DNA from 3 places in the Micrococcus sp. HOU01 genome. Region 1 is predicted to be linked to each of the others. Evidence: predicted binding sites of a transcription regulator. Region 1 holds the regulator's gene; each other region holds the start of a gene.
What was found. Region 1 encodes HrcA, which represses chaperone genes, less so after heat shock. Its sites were predicted from a motif close to TTNGCACTCGNNNNNNNCGAGTGCNAA; they were not measured.

Region 1 (5,117 bases):
GATGAGCTCCTCCACGCGGCCCAGCAGGGACGGCTCGAGGTCCGCGTACGTGGTGACGTGGGAGAGCAGCCGCTTCCACCCCAGCCCCGTGGCCTCCTTGCTCCCGTGCGGCCAGCCCAGTCCCCGCAGGATCCCCGTCTTCCAGTCCTGCCCCTTCGGCACGACGGGCCACGCGGGGATGCCGAGGACGGAGGGCTTGATGACCTGCCAGACGTCCACGTAGGGGTGGCCGAGGATGAGCACGTTGCCCGCGGCCCCCGGCACGCGCATGGCCTCGGCCGCGAGGCGCTCCTCCTTGGACCCGGTGACGAGGTGGTCCACGAGGATCCCGAGCCGGCGCCGCGGGCCGGGGGCGAACGTGCGGATCGCCCCGGCGAGGTCGTCCACGCCGTGCAGGGGCTCCACGACGATGCCCTCGAGGCGCAGGTCCTCGCCCCACACCTTCTCCACCAGCTCGGCGTCGTGCACGCCCTCCACCCAGATGCGTGAGGCGCGGGCGGTGCGGGCGCGCGCCCCCTCGACCCGTCGCGAGCCGGAGGCGGTGCGGGCCGGCGCCGCCGGGGCCGCGGCGGTCGGGGGGACCAGGGTCACGGGCTCGCCGTCGATCCAGAAGCCGCCGCCGAGGGGGAAGCCGCGGCGCACGCCGCGGTGGTCCTCCAGGACCACCACGTGCACGCCGCCGGAGCGCTCGATGCCGATCACGGCCCCGGTGAACCCGGAGGCCACGTCCTCGACCACCGTGCCGGGGGCGGCGGGCACATCGGGGACGGTCCGGGCGGGGCGGCGCGTCAGGTCGTCGTGGCCCGCGGGGCCCCAGCTGCTCCAGTCCATGGGAGAGCACGGTAGCAACGGGGCCGGGCGATCACCGTGAGCGAAGCCGTGCGGACCGGTCGGGTGGTCCACCCGGGTCGGACGGTAGCATTGGCACTTGACCCGCCGGAGTGCCAGTCAGGGGCACCTCCGGGGTCGCCCCGGATCCCGACGGACCAGAGGAGGACCGAGATGTCGGAGCAGCCCCGCCGCCTGCAGGTGCTCCAGGCGATCGTGGAGGACTACGTGGCGCTGCGCGAGCCCGTGGGCTCCAAGGCGCTCGTGGAACGGCACGCCCTGGGCGTGTCCTCCGCGACCGTGCGCAACGACATGGCGGCGCTCGAGGAGGAGGGCCTCATCGTGGCCCCGCACACCTCCGCCGGGCGCGTCCCCACGGACAAGGGCTACCGCGTGTTCGTCGACCGCCTCTCCGAGGTGAAGCCGCTGTCCCCGGCCGAGCGCCGGGCCGTGAGCACCCTGCTGGACCCGGAGACGGACACCGAGCACATGATGGAGTCCACGGTGCGCCTCCTGGCCCAGCTGACCCAGCAGGTCGCCGTCGCGCAGTTCCCCCACGAGGACGGCTCCACGATCCGCCACCTCGAACTGGTCTCCCTCACGCCCACGCGCCTGCTCGTGGTCCTCATCCTGTCCACGGGACGGGTGGACCAGCGGCACGCCGTCCTGGACCGGCCGGTCGACGAGGCGGAGCTGTCCGTGCTCCGCGGCCTCCTGCTGGACGCCCTGCTGGGGCTCGGTCCGGTGCAGGCGGCCGCCGTGATGGACGACGTCGTCACCCGGGTCCGCCCGGAGCACCGGCCGGCCGCGGCCCTCGTGGCCGCGGCCGTCCAGGACCTGCTCGAGGCCGGCCGGCAGGACCGCATCGTCCTGGCCGGCACCGCCAACCTGGCCCGCTCCCCGGGGGACTTCGGCGCGTCCATCGGGCCGATCCTGGAGGCGCTCGAGGAGCAGGTGGTGCTGCTGCGCCTGCTCACGGAGATGGAGCAGGACGCCCACGGGGTGTCCGTGCGGATCGGCTCCGAGAACGCCGGATCGCTCGCGGACACCTCGGTGGTCGCGGCCGCCTACGGCCCCGGCGCCGTGGCGAAGCTCGGCGTCATCGGTCCGACCCGGATGGACTATCCGGGCACCATGGCCGCCGTCCGGGCGATCGCCCGCTATCTCTCCCGCATCCTGACCACCTGACGTGCCTCCGCGCGTCCTGGCGGGCCCCGTCCCGCACCGCCCCACGTCCCGCTCGCCCCGAGAGGAATCCCCACCGTGACCGACCACTACGAGACGCTCGGCGTCAGCCGTGACGCCAGCACCGAGGAGATCCGCCGCGCCTACCGCAAGCTCGCGCGCACCCACCACCCGGACGTCAACCCCGACCCGGAGGCGGCCGAGCAGTTCAAGCGCATCTCCCACGCCTATGAGGTGCTCTCGGACGAGGACCGGCGTCGGGCCTACGACACGACGGGCAATGAGAACGGCCAGGCCGGCTTCCCGGGCGGCTTCGGTGGGGCGGGCGGCTTCGGGGGCTTCGCCGACATCTTCGAGACCTTCATGAACGCGGCCGGCCAGGGCGGCCGCGGTGGCCCCGCCAGCCGCGCCCGCCGCGGCCAGGACGCGCTGGTGATCGCGCGGATCGACCTGCGCGACGCGGTCTTCGGCGGCGAGCAGACCATTGAGCTGGACACGGCCGTGCGCTGCGAGCGGTGCGGGGGCTCGTGCTGCGAGCCCGGCACCCAGCCGGAGACCTGCCAGACCTGTCAGGGCCACGGCATGATCCAGCGCCCCGTGCGGTCGCTGCTGGGCACCGTCATGGCCACCGAGGCCTGCCCCGCCTGCCAGGGGTTCGGCACCGTCATCCCGACGCCCTGCCACGAGTGCGACGGGCAGGGCCGCGTCCGCACCCGGACGTCGCTGACCCTGCGCATCCCCGCGGGCGTGGACGACGGCACCCGCATCCACCTCGCCGGCCGCGGCGAGGCCGGCCCGGGCGGCGGCCCGAACGGCGACCTCTACGTGGAGATCGCGGTCCGCCCGGACGAGACCTTCCGCCGCGAGGGCGACCACCTGGCCACCACCGTGACCGTCCCCATGGCGGCCGCGGCCCTAGGCACCACCGTCACGCTGGACACCCTGGACGGCAAGCAGTCCGTCAGCCTGGACCCGGGTGTGCAGTCCGGCCACGTCGAGGTCCTCCACGGCCTGGGCGTCGGCCGCCTGCGCGGGCAGGGCCGTGGTGACCTCAAGGTGGACGTGGTGGTCACCACGCCCACCGACCTGGACGACGAGCAGCGCCAGCTCCTGGAGCGCCTGGCCGAGGTGCGCGGCGAGGAGGTCGTGCACGGCGCACCCCAGGCCAGGGGCATGTTCGCCCGGCTGCGGGAGAACCTGAGGAACCTGTGACCGCCCCCCTGTTCCACCTCGAGCCGGGCGCCCTGGCCGGCGCGAGCGCGGGCGTGGAGGTTGTCTTCGGCGGCCCCGAGGCCCGCCACGCCGCCGCGGCCATGCGCCTGGCCCCCGGGGAGGCCGTGCTCCTGGCCGACGGGTCGGGCACGCTCGGCCACGGCACCGTGCTCGCGGCCGCCCCGGACGGGGTGTCCGTGCGGCTGGTCGCGGTGGCGGAGGAGCCGGCGCCCACCCCGGCGCTCGTGCTCGTCCAGGCCCTCGCCAAGGGCGACCGGGACCTCATGGCGGTCCAGGCCGCCGTCGAGCTCGGCGTGGACGCCGTGGTGCCCTGGGAGGCGGAGCGCTCGATCGTCCGCTGGAAGGGGCCCAAGGCCGCCAAGGCCCGCCAGAAGTGGGCGGACACGGCCCGCGCGGCCGCCAAGCAGGCGCGTCGCGCCCGGGTGCCCGCGGTCCGAGACCACGTCTCCGGGACGGCGGTCGCCGGGCTGGCCCGGGACGACGACGGCGGCCGGCTCGTCCTCGTGCTGCACGAGGACGCGGAGCACGGGGTGTCCGCGGTGCCCGCGGAGCGACTCTCCGCGGCCGCCGAGATCGCCGTCGTCGTGGGCCCCGAGGGCGGGATCGGCCCGGCCGAGCTCGAGGCCTGCGTGGCCGCGGGGGCCGTGCCGGTGCGGCTCGGCCCGCACGTGCTGCGCGCCTCCACGGCCGGCCCCGCCGCCCTCGCCGTGCTCCAGCACCGGCTCGGCCGCTGGTGAGCCCCGGCAGGACGGCGCGCCGACGCCTAGACTGGTCGGGATGTCCCGCCCCCGCGACCCCGAGGTGATCCGCCCCATCGTGACCGTGCCCCCCACGACCCCGACCCCGCCCGCCACCGCGCACGAGGGGGTCGCGTTCGAGTCCGCCGACCTCATGGTCCGCACGCTCGGACCGCAGGACGCCCTGCTGCGGATCCTCGGCGGCGTGTTCCCCACCGTGGACGTCACGGTCCGCGACCAGCGGCTGGACCTGGCCGGGCCGGTGGCCGAGGTGGCCACGGTGCGGCGCGTCGTCGAGGACCTGCGCTCGATCGCCCGCCGCGACCAGGCCGTCACCCCCGAGGTGATGGGCCAGGTCGTCCACCACGTCCGCGACGCCGCCACCGGGCGCGGCGCGGGTCAGCTGCACCTGGACTCGATCCTCTCGGGCCGGGGCCGCCGCATCCGCGCGAAGACCCTGCACCAGCAGGACTACGTGGAGGCGATCGACCGCTCCACCGTCGTCTTCGGCATCGGCCCGGCCGGCACCGGCAAGACCTACCTGGCGATGGCCAAGGCGGTGCAGGCGCTGCAGGCCAAGGAGGTCAACCGGATCATCCTCACCCGCCCGGCCGTCGAGGCCGGCGAACGGCTCGGCTTCCTGCCCGGCGGGCTCTCCGAGAAGATCGACCCGTACCTGCGCCCCCTGTACGACGCGCTGCACGACATGATCGAGCCCGAGTCGATCCCGCGGCTGATGGAGGCCGGGACCATCGAGGTCGCCCCGCTGGCGTACATGCGCGGCCGCACCCTGAACGACGCGTTCGTGATCCTCGACGAGGCCCAGAACACCACCGGCGAGCAGATGAAGATGTTCCTGACCCGCCTCGGCTTCGGTGCGCGCATGGTCGTCACGGGCGACACCTCGCAGGTGGACCTGCCGCGCGGCACCCAGTCCGGCCTGGCCCAGGCCGTCGAGGTGCTCGAGGGGATCGAGGGACTGGAGATGGTCCGCTTCGACTCCTCGGACGTGGTCCGGCACTCGCTGGTGAGCGCCATCGTGGACGCCTACGACGCCGCCCGCGGCCCCGCGGAGCGGTCCCAGAAGCGAGGAGGGGCCCGCCGTGGCCGTTGAGATCCTGAACGAGTCGGGGA
Region 2 (5,117 bases), 490 kb from region 1:
GCCCGAGCGGCCGCATCGCCTCGTGCAGCGCGGTGACCGTGGTGATGGGAGGCCGCCGGCCGCGCGGGGACCAGGGGTGACGGACCAGGTGGTCACCCGCCGACACGAGGGATGCCTCGTCCCAGGGGTGGCCGATCGAGCACAGATCGAGCCAGGTCCGTTCCGGCGTCGTCACCCGTAGCCCGAGCACGGAGGTGACGTGGCCGGCGGGCAGGGGTCTGCGGTGCTCCATGACGCCGGGGATCCGCGCCCGTGCGGTGCCGCGGTGCAACGTGATCTCGACGGCGGCGCGTCGCGTGGCCCCGCCCGGGGGAAGCGGGAGGCCGTGGAGGTGCGCCGCCGTCTCGTGGGAGAGAACGGCGTCGGGACGGGACCGCAGGAGGGCGGTCAGCAGGTCGAGGCCGACCCCGTGGTGCGGCGGCGGGAGCCCGGCCGACTCCCAGGTGCGCAGCGGCATGTCACGGCGACGGTGGATGCCGCGGGCGAGGCGGAGGACGTCGGACCGCCGCACCCGGCTGGGCGGCAGACCGCGTTCGAGCACGTCGCGGGTGGTGAAGACGGGGACGAGGGGGAGATCGGGGGCGAAGGACATGGGTCGACCTTGACGCGGTCGGCCCGACGGCGGCCGGGCGGGCCGCGTGTCTGTGCACACCGGCGCGGGGTGGGCCGGCTGTGCAGGACTCGGCGGCGGCCGGTTGTCCCGCCGGGACGACGTCGTCATGGCTCGGTGGGCAGAACTGCGAGGAGTTCCGCCCACGCAACATCCGTGGGCAGAAGAGAGGGTGCTTCTGCCCACGGAGACCGAAAACCTGCGGTTGCTGCCCACGCGATGGGCGGGGGTGCGGTTTCTGCCCACGGAGGGGCGAGGGGGGAGGGTGGGGAGTGGGGGAGGGACAGGTTGCGGGCCGCAGTCGTGACCACTCCGCGTGCTCCCGGGCCCGGAACCCGCCCCCCCCCGCTGCCCCACGGTGCCCCGCCGCACCGCGCCCCACGCTTCCGCCCACGGCGGACGGCGGGGACACGGCTGGCACTCATGTTGAAGGAGTGCCAAAACCCGGAGTAGAATCGGGGCTGGCACTCGGGGGTACCGGGTGCCAATGCCCGAGGTGGACCGTCCGGCACCGCGACGACGGAGGGTCTGACGCCCGTGGCGCACCCGCAGACCACAGCATCAGCGGACCGGCGAGCCCGCCGGAGCCGCACGTCGACGAAGAAGGAGTGTGCAGCATGTCTGTCTCCATCAAGCCCCTCGAGGATCGCATCGTTGTCCGCCCCCTGGAGGCCGAGCAGACCACCGCGTCGGGCCTCGTGATCCCGGACACCGCCAAGGAGAAGCCGCAGGAGGGCCAGGTCGTGGCCGTGGGCCCGGGCCGGGTCGCCGAGAACGGCAACCGCGTGCCGGTCGACGTCGCCGAGGGTGACGTGGTGCTGTACTCCAAGTACGGCGGCACCGAGGTCAAGGTCGGCGGCGAGGAGTACCTGGTGCTCTCCGCCCGCGACGTGCTGGCCGTCGTCGCCAAGTGACCCCGCCGCGACGGGCCCGGTGAGCGGCGCGCACCGCACCGGTGCGCGCGCCCCGGGCCCCTCGCGTCCCCGCACCCCCTGACTCCCTGAACGAAAGGAGTGTCCGTCATGGCCAAGCAGCTGGCTTTCAACGACGACGCACGCCGCGCCCTCCAGGCCGGCATCGACAAGCTCGCCGACACCGTCAAGGTCACCCTCGGCCCCAAGGGCCGCAACGTGGTGCTCGACAAGGCGTGGGGCGCCCCCACCATCACCAACGACGGCGTCACGATCGCCCGTGAGGTGGAGCTGGAGGACCCGTACGAGAACATGGGCGCCCAGCTCGCCAAGGAGGTCGCCACCAAGACCAACGACATCGCGGGCGACGGCACCACCACCGCCACCGTGCTGGCCCAGGCCCTCGTGAACGAGGGTATGCGCCAGGTCGCCGCCGGCGCCGCGCCGGGCGAGGTCAAGAAGGGCATCGAGGTGGCCGTGGCCGCCGTCGAGCGGCGCCTGCAGGAGAACGCCCGCCCGGTCGAGGGCCAGGAGGTGGCCCACGTGGCCGCCATCTCGGCCCAGAACGACGAGGTCGGCGAGCTGCTGGCCCGCGCGTTCGACACGGTCGGCACCGACGGCGTCATCACCATCGAGGAGTCCTCCACAACCTCCACCGAGCTGGACGTCACCGAGGGCATGCAGTTCGACAAGGGCTTCCTGTCCCCGTACATGGTCACCGACGCCGAGCGTCAGGAGGCCGTGCTCGAGGACGCCTACGTCCTGATCAACTCGGGCAAGATCTCCAACGTGCAGGAGCTGCTGCCCCTGCTGGAGAAGGTCCTGCAGGCCAACAAGCCGCTGTTCGTGATCGCCGAGGACGTCGAGGGCGAGGCCCTGTCCACCCTCGTGGTGAACAAGATCCGCGGCACCCTGAACGTCGTGGCCGTCAAGGCCCCGGGCTTCGGTGACCGCCGCAAGGCCATGATGCAGGACATCGCGATCCTCACCGGCGCCCAGGTCGTCTCCCCGGACCTCGGCATGAAGCTCGAGCAGGCCGACCTGGACGTGCTCGGCTCCGCCCGCCGCATCACCGTCACCAAGGACGAGACCACCATCGTCGACGGCGGCGGTGCGGCCGAGGACGTCGAGGCCCGGGTCGCCCAGATCAAGGCCGAGTCCGCCGCGACCGACTCCGACTGGGACCGCGAGAAGCTCCAGGAGCGCCTCGCCAAGCTCTCCGGCGGCATCGGCGTGATCCGCGTGGGCGCCGCCACCGAGGTGGAGCTCAAGGAGCGCAAGCACCGCATCGAGGACGCCGTGTCCTCGACCCGCGCCGCCCTCGAGGAGGGCATCGTGGCCGGCGGCGGCACCGCGCTCATCAACGCGCTGACCGCGCTCGACACCGACGCCGACGTCCAGGCCCTGACCGGCGACGCCGCCGTGGGCGTGGACATCGTCCGCAAGGCCCTGAAGCAGCCGCTGCGCTGGATCGCCCAGAACGCGGGCGAGGACGGCTACGTGGTGGTCTCCAAGGTCGCCGAGCTGGAGCCGAACCACGGCTTCAACGCGAAGACCGGCGTCTACGGCGACCTGATCGCCGACGGCGTGATCGACCCGGTCAAGGTGACCCGCTCCGCGCTGGCCAACGCCGCCTCCATCGCGGCCCTCGTGCTGACCACCGAGACCCTCGTGGCGGACAAGCCCGCCGAGGAGGACGAGGCCGACCACCAGCACTGACCCCTGAGTCGGCCCTGACGCGGCCGGCTGTCGACGACGGCCCCTCACCCGCCCGGGTGAGGGGCCGTCGTCGTCCGGGCGGGAGACGCCGGCCGTCCGGGGTGCCCTCTAGGGTGTGCCCATGGACACACCCACGCCGCCCCATCCCACCGGGTCCCACACGACCCGGACCCCGGCCCGGCCACGGCTGCGCCGCTTCGTCCGCGAGTTCTCCTATCCGCACGGCATCCACCCGGCCCTCGTGCCGGGCGTGTCCGTGGAGGACCGCCGGGTGCGCTACGGCGTGGACCGGGTGATCCTCGCCGTCGTCGGCCTGCTGGTGGTCGGCTTCGTGGTGTGGGGTGTGCTGCAGCCGGACGCCGTGCTGGCCGTCTCGAGCGCGGCCCTCGACTGGGTGATGGTCCACGCCGGCTGGCTGTTCGTCCTGCTGGCCATCGGGATGGTGGTGTTCCTGCTGGTCCTGGCGTTCTCCCGGTACGGCGAGATCCCGCTGGGCCTGGACGGGGAGAAGCCCGAGTACTCCACGGCGAGCTGGTCGGCCATGCTCTTCGCGGCCGGCATCGGCATCGGCATCATCTTCTTCGGCCCGTACGAGCCGCTGACCTACTACCTGGCCCCGCGCCCGGGGGCGTACGAGGCGGGGAGCGAGGAGGCGGTGACGGGCGCGCTGGCCCAGGCCGCGCTGCACTGGGGCGTGAACGCGTGGGCGATCTACGCGATCGTCGGCCTGTCGGTCGGCTACGTGTCCTACCGCCGGGGCCGGGTGCCGCTGATGAGCTCGATCATCGCGCCGCTGTTCGGCGACTCCCCGCGCAGCGACTCGGTCGGCGCGCGCCTGATCGACGGGCTCGCGATCATCGCCACATTGTTCGGCACGGCGGCCTCGCTGGGCATCGGCGCCCTGCAGATCGGCCGCGGCGTGGAGATCGTCTCGGGGTGGTCGGCGCCGGGGAACACGGTGGCGCTGGGGATCATCGTGGTGCTCACGATCGGCACCATCGTCTCGGCGGTGTCCGGTGTGGCCCGCGGCATCCGGTGGCTGTCCAACATCAACATGCTGCTCGCCCTCGGCCTGGCGCTGTTCTTCTTCGTCGTCGGCCCGACGGCGTTCCTGCTGAACATCGTGCCCGGCGTCCTGATGGACTACGTCTCCTCCGCCCCGGACGCCCTCGGCGCCTCGATGGCCGAGGGGGAGGACATGCAGGAGTTCCTCTCCAACTGGACGATCTTCTACTGGGCGTGGTGGGTCAGCTGGGCCCCGTTCGTGGGCGTGTTCATGGCGAAGATCTCGAAGGGCCGGACCATCCGCCAGTACGTCCTCGGCGCCCTGTTCATCCCGGCCGCGGTGATCGTGGGCGCGTTCACGATCATCGGCGGCACCACCATCTGGCTGCAGCGGACCCGGGGCTCCGTGGCGCCGGACGGCACGGCCGCCTCGCTGCCTGCGCCGGCGGAGATCTTCTGGGTGGTCCTGGACCAGCTGCCCGGCGGCGGGCTGGTGGCCCCGGTCGTGATCATCATGCTGGCGGTCTTCTTCATCACGACGGCGGACTCCGCCTCGATCGTGAACTCGCAGCTCTCGCAGCGCGGCGACCCGGCCCCACGCCGCATGATCACGGTGTTCTGGGCACTGTGCATGGCGGGCATCGCCGTCGTGATGCTGCTGACCGGCGGCGACACCGCGCTCACCGGCCTGCAGAACCTCATCACCATCACGGCGCTGCCGTTCACCGTGGTGCTCGTCCTCATGGCGGTCGCGCTCCAGCGCGAACTGGCCAACGACCCCTTCGCGATCCGTGACCGGTACCAGCGGGCCGCCGTCGAGAAGGCGACGGTGCGGGGCCTGGTGGAGTACGGGGACGACTTCGCGTTCACGG
Region 3 (5,117 bases), 930 kb from region 1:
AGGCCCTTGAGGCCCGCACGACCCTGGACTTCGCGCTCAAGCTGGGCGAGACGATGTTCAGCTTCGGCGCGGCCTCGCTGGACGTGGAGACCTCGATCATCGTGGCCACGCAGGCCTACGGGATCCTCGAGACCGAGGTGGACCTGACCAACCAGTCCATCTCCCTGAACTACGCGCCCGACTCCTCACGCGGCGAGGCCCCGTTCACCCTCCAGCGGGTGGTCCGCTCGTCCTCGGTGAACTTCGAGGGGCTCGTGGCCGTCCACCGGCTCGTCGAGGAGATCGCCGCGGGCGAGGTGGACCGGGCCGAGGCCCAGCGCCGGCTCGTGGAGATCCGGCATCAGCCCAAGCCGTTCCCCGCCGTCTTCGAGGTCCTCTTCTCCGGCGTGTTCGTGGCCTGCTTCGTGCCGTTCATCGGCGGGACCTGGACGGGCGCGGCCCTGGGCATGGTCTCCACCTGGCTGGTCTTCTGGCTCAAGGTCCAGGCGGACAAGGCGCGCTTCCCGGAGATCTTCTCCACGATGTTCGGGGCGATCACGGCCACGGTGATCGCGCTGATGGCCCACGCCCTCGACCTGCCGGTCAACCCGGCGCTGGTGATCGCCGGCGGCATCATGATGCTCCTGCCCACGGCGAGGTTCGTCACCGCGGTGCAGGACGCCATCCACGGCTTCCCGGTGACCGCCGCGGGCCGCTTCCTCTCCGCGCTGCTCGTGTTCGCCGGCGTGATGGCCGGGATCATGATCGCCGTGGGCATCGGGGATCTCGTGGGATTCGAACAGCTGGACCTGGCCGAGGCGGGGACGCTGAGCTATCCGCCGCTGCTGCTGCTGGGCCTCGTGATGGCCGCGGGCATGGCGGACGCGGTGGTGGAGCAGTCGCGGTGGCCGCAGATCCTGGCCTGCGGTCTCGTGTCCGGGGCCGGCTTCGGCGCGTACCTGGCCGCACAGCAGATCGGGGTCAGCGACCGGCTGGTGCCCGCGGTCGCCGCGGCGGCGGTCGGGTTCCTCGGCCGCCTGGTGGCCCAGCGGCTCGCAGCCCCGGCGCTCGTGATCGTCCTGCCGTCCATGCTGTTCCTGCTTCCCGGACTCACCATGTTCCGGTCCGTCTACGGGTTCACCGTGGAGACCGGGGCCACGCTGCTGGGCGTCGAGGGACTGTTCAACGCCGCGGTCATCGTCGTGGCGATCGCGGCCGGCGTCGCCTTCGGCAACACCCTGGCCAAGCCGATCACCGACCGGATGGGCACGCTGCTGCCCACCGAGCTCGTGATGCACCAGCGCGGCTGACCGGCGGCCCGGCTCAGTCGGGCAGGCGCCAGTCCACCGGGGCCGCGCCGGCCGCCTCGAGGAGCCGGTTCACCCGGCTGAACGGCCGGGAGCCGAAGAACCCGCGGTGGGCGCTCAGGGGCGAGGGATGCGGGGACTCCACGACGCCGGCCCCCGCCGCCGTCAGCAGCGGCGCCATGCGCCGCGCGTCGGCTCCCCACAGCAGCCCCACGAGCGGGGTGCCGCGCGCGCAGAGGGCCCGCACCGCGGCCTCCGTGATCTGCTCCCAGCCGAGGCCGCGGTGGCTGCCGGGTGCGCCGGCCCGCACGCTGAGGGCGCGGTTCAGCAGCAGCACGCCCTGGTCCGTCCACGCGGAGAGGTCCCCGTGGGCGGGCGGGGTGATGCCGAGGTTGTCGTGCAGCTCCCGGTGGATGTTGGCCAGGGAGCGGGGCAGCGGCCGCACGTGGCGGTCCACCGCGAAGCTCAGGCCGATCGGATGGCCCGGCGTCGGGTAGGGGTCCTGGCCCAGCACGAGGACGCGGACGTCCGCGAACGGCTGACGGAACGCCCGCAGGATGTGCTCCGGCGCCGGCAGCACCTGCTCTCCGGCCGCCCGGCGGGCCCGCAGGGCCTCGCCGACCTGCTCGAACGCGGCGGCCTGCGGGGCGAGGGCCGCCTCCCAGCCCGGATCCAGGGGCGCGATGAACTCCATGCCCCGAGGGTAGACCGGGTGGGTACAGTGGCCGCCATGTCCCACCCCACGCCCGTCTCGCCCGATCCGGCCCCGGACGAGGGTGCCCGCGCGCGGGCGCGACGGGACGAGCTGACGGACCTGGAGCGTGCGGTCCTGGACCTGGAGGCCGCCACCTGGCGGTACGGCGGGGCCAAGGACCACGCCGTCCGAGAGCGTCTGGGGCTGTCTCCGACCGCCTATTATCAGGTGTTGAACGGATTGCTGGACCGTGAGGCCGCCCTGGCCTACCGACCCCTGCTGGTCACGCGGCTGCTGCGCAAGCGCGGCACCCGCAGCCGGGCCCGGAGGGGACCCGCGGATCCGGCGCCGTCCACGCCCGCTTCCCGCCAGGAGAACTGACCCATGGCCTACCAGCCCGACCGCTTCGACGAGGTCCCCGAGTACACGGACCAGCGCGGCGCGCACCGCGAGTCCTTCGCCGCCGCCGGCGCGACCGCCGCGGGCGGGGGTCGCCGCCTGAGCCCGCTGCTCTGGGTGGCCGGCCTCGTCCTGCTCGCCGGCCTGTTCGTGGGCGTCGTCCTGCCGTGGCTCACCGGCGACCGCTCCGAGCCCGTCGCCGCCGAGAGCTCGACGACGGCCCCGGCGGTCGAGCCGTCGACGTCGACGTCGGCGTCGTCCGAGTCCTCCTCGGCGTCCTCCGCGTCGGTGTCGACTGCATCCGCGACCGAGTCCGCCACCCCGTCCGAGGACACGGCGGAGGCGTCCCGTTCCGCGGCTGCGGCCGCGGCTGAGTCCTCGCGGGTGGCGCAGGAGGCGGCCGCCGCAGAGGCCGCCGAGTCGTCCCGGGCCGCCGAGTCGTCCCGTGCCGCCGCGGAGGCCGCTGAGTCGTCCCGTGCCGCCGCCGAGGCACAGGCGGCGGAGGCCTCGCGTTCCGAGGCCGCCGCGCAGTCCGCAGAGGCGTCCCGGTCGGCGGCGGCCGTCCAGGCGGCGGAGTCCTCGCGCGCCGCCGCGTCCCGTTCGGCCGCCGCGGCGGAGGCCTCGCGCTCGCAGTCCGCGGCCGCGTCGAGCTCCCGTGCGGCCGCGCAGTCTGCGGCCGCGTCGAGCTCTCGTGCGGCCGCGCAGTCTGCGGCCGCGTCGAGCTCTCGTGCGGCCGCGCAGTCTGCGGCCGCGTCGAGCTCTCGTGCAGCCGCGCAGTCCGCGGCCGTGCGCGGCACCCACGTCACCGTGTACAACGCGACCCGTACCCAGGGCCTCGCCGCCTCCTACGCGCAGCGGCTCACGAGCTCCGGCTACACCTCGGTGGACGCGAAGAACTGGAGCGGCTACGGCATCCAGTCCTCCACCGTCCTGTACAACGGCTCGGCCAACAAGGCCGCCGCCGAGGCGGTCGGCAAGGAGCTCGGCTTCCCGGTCATGCAGACCCCGAACCTGCAGGTGAACGGCGTCGCGGTGGTCGTCACCGGCTGACCCGACCGTCGTGCGGCCGTGCCGGCCGCGCACCCTTTCCGGCCCCCGGCGGGGCGCCTTCCGAGGCGTTCTGCCGGGGGCCGTCCGCCGTCCGCGGAAGGGCGGGCCCCGCACTGCGGACCTTTTGCACTCTCCCGGTGCGAGTGCTCATAATGGGGTTAGCACTCCGAAGGCGCGACTGCCAGCCGTACCCCGGTCGGTCCGGCGCCGTGGAGGAGGACCTGTCCACCGGTGAGGCCCCCCAGGGGCCGTCCGTCGCGGGCATCGGCGCGGGTCAGCCACCAGCAGTAGGAAGCCGACGTCCAGAAAGGACCTGCACATGGCCAAGACCATCGCATTCGACGAAGAGGCCCGCCGCGGCCTGGAGAAGGGCCTGAACACCCTGGCCGACGCCGTGAAGGTGACCCTCGGCCCCCGCGGCCGCAACGTGGTGCTGGAGAAGAAGTGGGGCGCCCCCACCATCACCAACGACGGCGTCTCCATCGCCAAGGAGATCGAGCTCGAGGACCCGTACGAGAAGATCGGCGCGGAGCTCGTCAAGGAGGTCGCCAAGAAGACCGACGACGTCGCCGGCGACGGCACCACCACCGCCACCGTGCTGGCCCAGGCGCTGGTCCGCGAGGGCCTGCGCAACGTGGCCGCGGGCGCCGACCCGCTGTCCCTGAAGCGCGGCATCGAGAAGGCCGTGGAGGCCGTCACCTCCGAGCTGCTCTCCGCCTCCCGCGAGATCGAGACCAAGGACCAGATCGCGGCCACCGCCTCGATCTCCGCCGCGGACAAGCAGATCGGCTCCCTCATCGCCGAGGCCCTGGACAAGGTCGGCAAGGAGGGCGTCATCACCGTCGAGGAGTCCAACACCTTCGGCCTCGAGCTCGAGCTCACCGAGGGCATGCGCTTCGACAAGGGCTACATCTCCGGTTACTTCGTGACCGACGCGGACCGCCAGGAGGCCGTCCTCGAGGATCCCTACATCCTCATCGTCAACTCGAAGATCTCCTCCGTGAAGGACATGGTGGCGATCCTCGAGAAGGTCATGCAGTCGGGCAAGCCGCTGCTGATCATCGCCGAGGACGTCGAGGGCGAGGCCCTGGCCACCCTCGTGGTCAACAAGATCCGCGGCACCTTCAAGTCCGTGGCCGTGAAGGCCCCGGGCTTCGGTGACCGCCGCAAGGCCATGCTCGCCGACATCGCCATCCTCACCGGCGGCCAGGTCATCTCCTCCGAGGTGGGCCTGTCCCTGGAGAACGCGACCCTCGACCTGCTGGGCACCGCCCGCAAGGTGGTCATCACCAAGGACGAGACCACCATCGTGGAGGGTGCCGGCGACGCCGAGCAGATCGCCGGCCGCGTGGCCCAGATCCGCTCCGAGATCGAGAACACCGACTCGGACTACGATCGCGAGAAGCTGCAGGAGCGCCTCGCCAAGCTGGCCGGCGGCGTGGCCGTCATCAAGGCCGGCGCGGCCACCGAGGTGGAGCTCAAGGAGCGCAAGCACCGCATCGAGGACGCCGTGCGCAACGCCAAGGCCGCGGTGGAGGAGGGCATCGTCGCCGGCGGCGGCGTGGCCCTGATCCAGGCCGGCGCCAAGGCGTTCGGCGGCCTGCAGCTCGAGGGCGACGAGGCCACCGGCGCGAACATCGTGAAGGTCGCCATCGAGGCTCCGCTGAAGCAGATCGCCTTCAACGCCG

Region 2: a site for HrcA is predicted at 1,025-1,051, ahead of groES (co-chaperone GroES). Genes of this name have one in related genera too.
Region 3: a site for HrcA is predicted at 3,588-3,614, ahead of groL (chaperonin GroEL). Genes of this name have one in related genera too.

What each region holds. Positions count from the first base shown of each region.
Region 1 is NZ_CP141211.1:1,396,722-1,401,838, forward strand. Features, by position in the region: gene SOY78_RS06390 (DUF3097 family protein) at 1-831, opposite strand, end outside; gene hrcA (heat-inducible transcriptional repressor HrcA) at 1,003-2,016, shown strand; gene dnaJ (molecular chaperone DnaJ) at 2,092-3,225, shown strand; gene SOY78_RS06405 (16S rRNA (uracil(1498)-N(3))-methyltransferase) at 3,222-3,983, shown strand; gene SOY78_RS06410 (PhoH family protein) at 4,024-5,097, shown strand; gene ybeY (rRNA maturation RNase YbeY) at 5,087-5,117, shown strand, end outside.
Region 2 is NZ_CP141211.1:902,758-907,874, forward strand. Features, by position in the region: gene SOY78_RS04270 (hypothetical protein) at 1-592, opposite strand, end outside; gene groES (co-chaperone GroES) at 1,228-1,524, shown strand; gene groL (chaperonin GroEL) at 1,633-3,240, shown strand; gene SOY78_RS04285 (BCCT family transporter) at 3,362-5,117, shown strand, end outside.
Region 3 is NZ_CP141211.1:2,324,710-2,329,826, reverse strand. Features, by position in the region: gene SOY78_RS10710 (threonine/serine ThrE exporter family protein) at 1-1,289, shown strand, start outside; gene SOY78_RS10705 (uracil-DNA glycosylase) at 1,303-1,980, opposite strand; gene SOY78_RS10700 (DUF3263 domain-containing protein) at 2,017-2,361, shown strand; gene SOY78_RS10695 (LytR C-terminal domain-containing protein) at 2,365-3,429, shown strand; gene groL (chaperonin GroEL) at 3,749-5,117, shown strand, end outside.